2 regions of the Streptomyces sp. NPDC059696 genome follow, and region 2 is predicted to be linked to the other one. Evidence: riboswitches for the same ligand, from Rfam matches in the RefSeq annotation. Region 2 holds a riboswitch; the other holds the start of a gene.

Region 1 (4,406 bases), on a different contig from region 2:
TCCGGCGCTGGGGGGTGATTCCCGCAGAACTGTTCGACGGGTCCGCCGGGTCGGCCCTCACCCCCGCGACGGCCCTCTTCGTCCACGGCAGCTGGGTGCACCTGCTCGGCAACATGCTCTTCCTCTACGTCTTCGGGGCGATGACCGAGGAGCGGATGGGCCGGGTGCAGTTCACCCTGTTCTACGTCGGCTGCGGATATCTGGCCCTGCTGGGCTACGCCGTCGCCAACGCGGACTCCGAGCAGTCCCTGGTCGGTGCCTCGGGGGCGATCTCGGCGGTCCTCGGTGCGTTCCTGTACCTGTTCCCCCGTGCCCGGGTGACCAGTCTCCTGCCGTTCCTGTTCTTCCTGCCGGTGCGCTTCCCGGCGTGGGTCGTGCTGCCGTTCTGGGCGGCGCTGCAGTGGCTGGCGGCGGGGCGGGCCGCGGACGGGCCGGGGGTGGCCTACCTGGCCCACCTGATCGGCTTCGGTCTGGGCTTCGGCTACGCGTCGGTCCGCTACGGCCGCCCCACCGGCCCCACTAGAGTGAGGGCCGCCCCTGCTCCGACTCCCGAGGGAGAGAACCAGCCGTGATCACCGCGATCGTCCTGATCAAGACCAGCGTGGACCGGATCCCCGAGATCGCCGAGTCGATCGCGGCGCTGGACAGCGTCAGCGAGGTCTTCTCCGTCACCGGCACCTACGACCTGATCGCGATGGTCCGGGTGCGCGAGCACGAGGACCTGGCGGAGGTCATCCCCGGCCGGATCAGCAAGATCCCCGGGGTGGAGGGGACCGACACGCACGTGGCGTTCCGCACGTACTCGCAGCACGACCTGGAAGCGGCGTTCTCGATCGGCCTGGACAACTAGCCCACGCCTCCGCGCCAGCCCACGGGCCGCACCCGGCCGGCGGCCCCCGCCCTCGGCGGGGACCGGATCAGACGGGGACCGGATCAGACGGGGACCGCACGGCTGTCCGCGCCGGCATCAGCACCACGCCGTGGTCGGCGGGCCGGCCGGCGGCGTGCGCAACACCTGCTCGGGCGGAGGCGGCCGGCTCGGGCGGAGGCGGCCGGCTCAGGCGGAGGTGTCCGGCACGCAGCGGCCGTCCTCGGTGCGGTAGTTCCACTTCGCCCCGTCCGTCACCAGTTCCCGCACCGCCCGCACGAACCGCTCCACGTGCTCGTCGGGGGTGCCCGCGCCGAAGCTGACCCGGATGGCGTTGAGCGACTTCTCCCCGGGCGCGGCCTCGGGCGCCCCGCACTCGCCCTGTGCCTGCGGGTCGCTGCCGAGCAGCGTGCGCAGCAGCGGGTGGGCGCAGAACAGCCCGTCCCGTACGCCGATGCCGTACTCGGCGGACAGGGCGGCGGCGAAGTGGGAGCTGTTCCAGCCCTCGACGACGAAGGAGAGCACGCCCACGCGCGGCGCGTCGTCCCCGAAGAGGGACAGGAACCGCACCTCGGGGACGTCGGCCAGGCCCTCGCGCACCGTGCGGACCAGGTGCTGCTCCCGGGCGACGAGGGTGTCGAAGCCCGCCTCGGTCAGCGCCCTGCAGGCCGAGGCGACCGCGTAGGCGCCGATGACGTTGGGTGAGCCGGCCTCGTGGCGCGCGGCGCTGTCGTGCCACTCCACGTCCACTCCCCCGTCCTCGCGCCGGCTGACCTTGCGGCTGGCGCCGCCGCCCGCGAGGTACGGCTCGGCGGCGCGCAGCCAGTCGGCCCGCCCGGCCAGGACACCGGAGCCGAAGGGCGCGTACAGCTTGTGTCCGGAGAAGGCGACCCAGTCGACGTCGAGGTCCGCGACGGACACCGGGTGGTGCGGGGCCAGCTGGGCGGCGTCGAGCACGATCCGGGCGCCGTGGGCGTGCGCGGCCGCGGCGAGCTCCCGCACGGGCCACAGCTCGCCGGTGACGTTGGAGGCGCCGGTGACGCAGACGAGGGCCGGCCCGTGGGGGTCCCGGTCGGCGAGGGCGCGCTCCAGGGTCTCGACGGCCTGACGGGGGCTGTTCGGGGCGTCGAGGTAGGTGACCCGCGCGTTGCGCCACGGCAGCAGGGAGGCGTGGTGCTCGGTCTCGTAGACGAAGACCTGGCAGTCGGCGGGGAGCGCGGCGGCGAGGAGGTTCAGGGAGTCGGTGGTCGACCGGGTGAACACGACCTGGTCGTCCGCGCGGCAGCCGAGGAACTCGGCGACGGTCCGGCGGGCGTTCTCGAACAGGTCGGTCGACAGCTGCGACAGGTACCCGGCACCGCGGTGCACGCTGCCGTAGTACGGCGCGTAGGCGGCGACGTCGTCCCAGACCCGCTGGAGCGCGGGGGCGCTGGCGGCGTAGTCGAGCGCGGCGTAGGTGACCTCACCACCGGTCACCAGCGGCACGGTGACATCGCGCCCCAGAACGGGCAGCGGGGCACAAACGGACGGGTCGGCGGCAAGGGTGGAGACGGACATGACGGAACTCCCGTGAAGACAGGTGGAATCCGCCCGCGAGCGCGTACGGCTCGAGCGGGGGTGAAAGGAAAAAGGGGGTGCGGAGGCGGGGCTCTGCGGCCCTATCGCATTCGCTGGTTCACGGAAGACTCCTCGTCACGCGCTTGCCGCAGACCTCGCTGCCTGCGGCCCGGTCTTCACCCGGGGCACCCCGCCACGGACGGAGGGTTGCCGGACAGTCGGCCGGGGCCTCATGACTGTCACTCATGACCTGTTCAGGAACGTACGCGAAAAGATCGGCGCCCCGCAACCCGAGTCCGGATCGCGGGACGCCGTACGGGGGGCTACTTGTTGCTCGCGGCCACCCAGCGCTCCAGCGTGCGCTTCGCCGCGCCCGAGTCGATCGACTCGGCCGCCTTCACCATCCCGGCGCGGATCTGCTCGGCCAGCGGCGCTTCCGTCGGCTCCAGGGCCACCAGGGCCGCCGCCGAGTTCAGCACCACCGCGTCCCGCACCGGCCCCGTCTCCCCGTCCAGGAGCCGCCGGGCGACCTCGGCGTTGTAGGAGGCGTCGGCGCCGCGCAGCGCCTCCACGGGGACCAGTTCGAGGCCCACGTCGCGCGGGTCGAAGGCCTCCTCGGTGACCGTGCCGTCCCGGACGATCCACACCCGGGAGGTGGCCGTGGTGGTCAGTTCGTCGAGGCCGTCGTCACCCCGGAAGACCAGGGACGAGTTGCCGCGCTCGGCGAAGACGCCCGCGACGATCGGCGCCATGCGGGGGTCCGCCACCCCGACGGCCTGGGCACGGACCCGGGCCGGGTTGGTGAGCGGGCCGAGGGCGTTGAAGACCGTGCGGATGCCCAGCTGGCCCCGGGCGGCGCCCGCGTGCCGCAGCGCCGGGTGGAACTTCACCGCGAAGCAGAAGGTGATACCCGCCTCCTCGGCGACCTCCGCGACCCGGTGCAGCGGCAGTTCCAGGTTGACGCCGAGCTTCTCCAGCACGTCGGAGGCCCCGGACGCCGAGGACGCGGCCCGGTTGCCGTGCTTGACGACCTTCGCGCCGGTGCCGGCGACGACGATCGAGGACATCGTGGAGATGTTGACCGTCTTGGCGCCGTCGCCGCCGGTGCCGACGATGTCCACCGTCGCGCCCGGCACCTCGATCACGTTGGCGTGCGCGTACATCGTGCGGACCAGGCCGTTGATCTCCTCGACGGTCTCGCCCTTGGCGCGCAGGGCCACGACGAACCCGGCGATCTGCGCCTCGGTCGCCTCGCCGCGCATGATCCGGTCCATCGCCCAGGCGGTGTCGTCCGCGCTCAGGTGCCTGCCGTTCAGCAGGCCGTTCAGCAGCAGGGGCCAGGAGCGGCCCGCCGCGGTGTCGCCTCCAGCGGGGGTCACAGCGCTCATAAGCCGCTCCAGGGTCAGGCGTCCCGCACTGCGGGACGAGAGTCTCAACGGGTCCACCCTATCCAGCCCGGGGCACCGCGAAGGGCCCCGTCCGAGCGTCGGACGGGGCCCTTGTGTGGCGTGGCGAAGCAGTGATCAGTGGTGGCCGTGGCCGCTCGTGATCTCCCGGTACTCCTCGGCGGTGGGCTTCGGGATCTGGGAACCCTCGCCGTAGTAGGCGTCACTGAGCTTGGCGCGCAGCTTCTCGGAACCCTTCACCTTGCGCTCGACACCGTTCTCGTCGACCGTCGGGCCGATCTCGGCCGGCTTGTACTGCTCGTGCGCCGTGAGCGTGTACATCTGCTCCTGGCTGAGCGGCTCGTGCACCTCGATGAACTCACCGTGCGGCAGGCGCTTGATGATGCCCGACTCGCGGCCGTGCAGCACCTTCTCCTTGTCCCGGCGCTGCAGGCCGAGGCAGATGCGCTTGGTGATGACGAAGGCGATCACCGGGCCGAGGAAGAACCCGATCCGGACGAACCAGGTCACCGAGTTGATCGACAGGTGGAAGTGCGTGGCGACGATGTCGTTGCCACCGCCGATCAGCATGATGA
Region 2 (4,406 bases):
TCAGGGTTCCGATCAGCGGATCGGGACTGCGTTCCCCAACTGTACCCCGCTCAACCACGCAGAATTGCCCCCTCCGCTTCTCTCACGGAGGGGGCAATTCGATAAACTCTCAGTGACTGTCGTTACCGAAGGTAACAATCAAGCCGGTCGACCGGTTCAGCCACCCGCGACAGCGGGAATGATCGACACACCGGCACCGTCCGGCGTCGCCGTCTCCAGCCCCTGCTCGAAGCGCACGTCGTCGTCGTTGACGTACACGTTGACGAACCGGCGCAGCTTGCCCTGGTCGTCCAGCACCCGGGCGGCGATCCCGGTGTGGTTCTTCTCCAGATCGGCGATGACCTCACCGAGGGTCCCACCCTCGGCGGAGACCTCGGCCTGACCGCCGGTGTAGGTGCGCAGGATGGTGGGGATGCGGACGGTGACGCTCATCAGACATGTCCTCCGGTTCTTATTCGAGCTACGGCTGGGGCGCGCCCTCAGGGGCGCGGGGCTGTGTCCATGTGCGGCTCCGCCGCGTGGGCGCGACCAGCCCCCCGCGGCCCGCAGCGAACAACGACGCTCAGACGAGCCCGGCCTCACGGAACGAGTCCAAGTTGGGCCGGATGGTCGCGGTCAGCCCGGTCCCGGCCACCGCATCGAGCGTCTTCAGCCCATCCCCCGTGTTCAGCACCACGGTCGTCAACGACGGGTCGAGCACCCCGTTCTCGATCAACTTGCGCGTCACACCCACCGTCACACCACCGGCGGTCTCCGCGAAGATCCCCTCGGTCCGAGCGAGGATCTTGATCGCGTCGACGATCTGCTCGTCGTTCACGTCCTCCACGGCCCCGCCCGTGCGCCGCGCGATGTCCAGCACGTACGGCCCGTCCGCCGGGTTGCCGATCGCGAGGGACTTGGCGATGGTGTCCGGCTTCTGCGGGCGGACGACGTCGTGCCCGGCCTTGTAGGCGACGGACACCGGCGAACAGCCCTCGGCCTGCGCACCGAAGATCTTGTACGGCTTGTCCTCGACCAGCCCGAGCTTGATCAGCTCCTGCAGACCCTTGTCGATCTTCGTGAGCTGCGAACCGGAGGCGATCGGCACCACGAGCTGGTCCGGCAGCCGCCAGCCGAGCTGCTCACAGATCTCGTACGCGAGGGTCTTGGACCCTTCCGCGTAGTACGGCCGGAGGTTGACGTTGACGAAGCCCCAGCCCTCGCCGGCCGGGTCGCCGATCAGCTCGGAGCAGAAGCGGTTCACGTCGTCGTAGTTGCCCTCGATGCCGACGAGCTCGCCGCCGTAGACCGCGGCCATGACGACCTTGCCCTGCTCCAGGTCGTGCGGGATGAACACGCAGGAGCGGAAGCCGGCGCGGGCCGCCGCGGCACCCACCGCACCGGCGAGGTTGCCGGTGGAGGAGCAGGAGAGCGTGGTGAAGCCGAAGGCGCGGGCGGCCTCCAGGGCCTGGGCGACGACCCGGTCCTTGAAGGAGTGCGTCGGGTTGCCGGAGTCGTCCTTGACGAACAGCCGTCCGGCGTCGACACCCAGCTCACGCGCGAGGTTGTCGGCCTGGACGAGCTTGGTCCAGCCCGGGTTGATGTTCGGCTTGTCCGCCACGTCGGCCGGGACCGGCAGCAGCGGGGCGTAGCGCCAGATGTTCGCGGGACCCGCTTCGATGCGCTTGCGGAGCTCTTCGGTGTCGTAGGCCGAGAAGTCGTAGGCGATCTCCAGCGGGCCGAAACACTCCTCGCACGCGAAGACCGGGCCGAGGGGCACGCGGTGACCGCACTCGCGGCAGCTGAGGGCAGCCGCGGGGCCGAGGTCTACGGTGGATTCAGTGGTGCTTGCAACAGTCTGCGCAGCCATGTGAGGCGAGGCCCTTTCTCCTCATCTTCCTCACGACGCACTTCGCCGTGAGACGGATTTGGCACCTTCCCGAGCCGGGAGCCTCGCGCGTGTGGTCGCCAGTGACCTACGAGAACCGACTGGAGGGTTGCCGGGGCTTCATCGGGCCGTTTCCCTCTGCCCCTCTGGATGAGCTGTATGTGGTTGTAAAGGCGGGTGACCCCGGACATGCGATGGTCATCCGCGTTGTTCAAGACTGTAACCGACGACCAGGACAGTTGAGATAGTCGTCCGAACCGCGAGATGGATCACTCCGTCCCGCCCGGAGCACGCAGAGGAGCCGCCACGGTGCTGGAAGAAGTCGAGCGCTGGCTGAGCACCCGTTCCTGGTCCGCGAATGATCGTCCGCTCCACCAGATCCTCGCAGCGAAGCAGCGCACGGGCCAGACGGTCAGTGTGGTGCTGCCCGCGCTGAACGAGGAGGCGACGGTCGGCGACATCGCCTCCGTCATCCGCCACGACCTCATGCGGCAGGTCCCGCTCGTCGACGAGCTGGTCGTCGTCGACTCGGGCTCGACCGACCGCACGTCGGAGGTCGCCGCCGCCGCGGGCGCGCGGGTGGTGCACCGGGACGCGATACTCCCGCGCCTGCCCGCCGTGCCCGGCAAGGGCGAGGTGCTGTGGCGCTCGCTCCTGGTCACCCGCGGGGACATCGTCTGTTTCGTCGACGCGGACCTCAAGGACTTCTCGTCCGACTTCGTCTCGGGCATCGTGGGCCCGCTGCTCACGGACCCGGGCGTGGACCTGGTGAAGGCCATGTACGACCGCCCCCTCGGCGGTGCCGCCGGGCAGGGCGGCCGGGTCACCGAGCTGATGGCGCGCCCGCTGCTCAACATGCACTGGCCGCAGCTGGCCGGCTTCGTGCAGCCGCTCGGCGGCGAGTACGCGGCCCGCCGCTCCCTGCTGGAGCAGCTGCCGTTCCCCGTCGGGTACGGCGTCGAGCTGGGCATGCTGGTGGACGCCCTGCACCTGGCGGGCCTGGACGCCCTCGCCCAGGTGGACGTGGGGGTGCGCAAGCACCGGCACCAGGACGGGCAGGCACTGGGCCGGATGGCCGCCGCGATCTACCGCACGGCCCAGCTGCGGCTGGCCCGCGGGCACCTGATCCGGCCGTCCCTGACCCAGTTCGAGCGGGGCACGGACGGCTTCGAGCCGAGGACGTACTCCGTGGACACCGAGGAACGTCCGCCGATGGTGGATATCGCCGAGTACCAGGCGCGGCAGGCTGCCTGACCGGGGCCGTTTTCGGCCGGGCGCGGCAGATCCGCACGTTTGAGCGTTTCGGGCCCGGGCTAGGTTGAGGTTTATGGCTTCGACGTACGGTGCTGCACAGGTGCTGGTGGCCTCCAACCGTGGCCCGGTCTCGTACACGGTGGGAGAGGACGGTTCGCTGGACGCCAAGCGGGGCGGCGGCGGGCTGGTCTCCGGGCTCTCCGCGATCGGCTCGGACGCGGACGCGCTGTGGGTGTGCTCGGCGCTCTCCGACGGCGACCGGGAGGCGGTGAGGCGCGGTGTCGGCGAGGACGGCGTGCGGATGCTGGACATCCCGCCCGACGTGCACGCCGACGCGTACAACGGCATCGCCAACTCGGTCCTGTGGTTCGTGCACCACATGCTCTACCAGACGCCCCTGGAGCCCGTCTTCGACGCGGAGTTCCGCCGGCAGTGGGCGTCCTACGAGGCGTACAACCGGGCGTTCGCCGAGGCGCTGGCCGAGGAGGCGGCGCAGGGCGCGGCGGTCGTGGTGCAGGACTACCACCTGACGCTGGTGCCGGGCATGCTCCGCGAGCTGCGGCCCGACCTGCGCATCGGGCACTTCTCGCACACGCCGTGGGCGCCACCCGAGTACTTCCGGATGCTGCCGGACGACGTGGCCGGGCAGGTGCTGCGCGGCATGCTCGGCGCGGACCGCCTCGGCTTCCTCACCGAGCGCTGGGCGGAGGCGTTCACCGCGTGCGCCGAGCGGTTCGCCGGCGGGCTCGGCGGCACCCGGGTCGGGGTGCACGGCCTCGGCGCCGACGCCGACTTCCTGCGCAAGCGGGCCCACGAGCCGGACGTCGAGGAGCGGATCACCGCCCTCCGCCAGGAGATCGGCGAGGGACGGCGCACCATCGTCCGCGTGGACCGCACCGAGCTGTCCAAGAACATCGTGCGCGGCCTGCTGGCCTACCGGCGCCTGCTGGAGACCCACGCCGAGTGGCGCGAGCGGGTGGTGCACGTCGCCTTCGCCTACCCCTCCCGGCAGGACCTGGCGGTGTACCGGGACTACACGGCCGAGGTGCAGCGGCTCGCCGACGAGATCAACGCCGAGTACGGCACGCCGGGCTGGAAGCCGGTCGTGCTGCACGTCAAGGACGACTTCGCCCGCTCCCTGGCCGCCTACCGGCTGGCCGACGTGGCCCTCGTCAACCCCATCCGCGACGGCATGAACCTCGTCGCCAAGGAGGTCCCGGTCGTCTCCGACGCGGGCTGCGCGCTGGTGCTGTCGCGGGAGGCCGGGGCGCACGAGGAGCTGGGC

Evidence for each region. A riboswitch is a leader RNA that binds a small molecule or an ion and turns the genes downstream of it on or off. The one in region 2 is predicted to bind S-adenosylmethionine.
Region 1: it holds a riboswitch for S-adenosylmethionine, as region 2 does, so the genes downstream of both, ACFV20_RS30295 (aminotransferase class V-fold PLP-dependent enzyme) here and thrC (threonine synthase) in region 2, are expected to answer to the same signal.

Annotation. Positions count from the first base shown of each region.
Region 1 covers NZ_JBHWFG010000035.1:73,158-77,563, forward strand. The annotation lists gene ACFV20_RS30285 (rhomboid family intramembrane serine protease) at 1-572, shown strand, start outside; gene ACFV20_RS30290 (Lrp/AsnC family transcriptional regulator) at 569-850, shown strand; gene ACFV20_RS30295 (aminotransferase class V-fold PLP-dependent enzyme) at 1,058-2,425, opposite strand; SAM riboswitch class IV at 2,560-2,676, opposite strand; gene trpD (anthranilate phosphoribosyltransferase) at 2,749-3,813, opposite strand; gene ACFV20_RS30305 (cytochrome bc complex cytochrome b subunit) at 3,949-4,406, opposite strand, start outside.
Region 2 covers NZ_JBHWFG010000014.1:139,726-144,131, reverse strand. The annotation lists gene ACFV20_RS17815 (MoaD/ThiS family protein) at 157-432, opposite strand; gene thrC (threonine synthase) at 563-1,849, opposite strand; SAM riboswitch class I at 1,868-2,024, opposite strand; gene ACFV20_RS17805 (glucosyl-3-phosphoglycerate synthase) at 2,177-3,121, shown strand; gene ACFV20_RS17800 (trehalose-6-phosphate synthase) at 3,195-4,406, shown strand, end outside.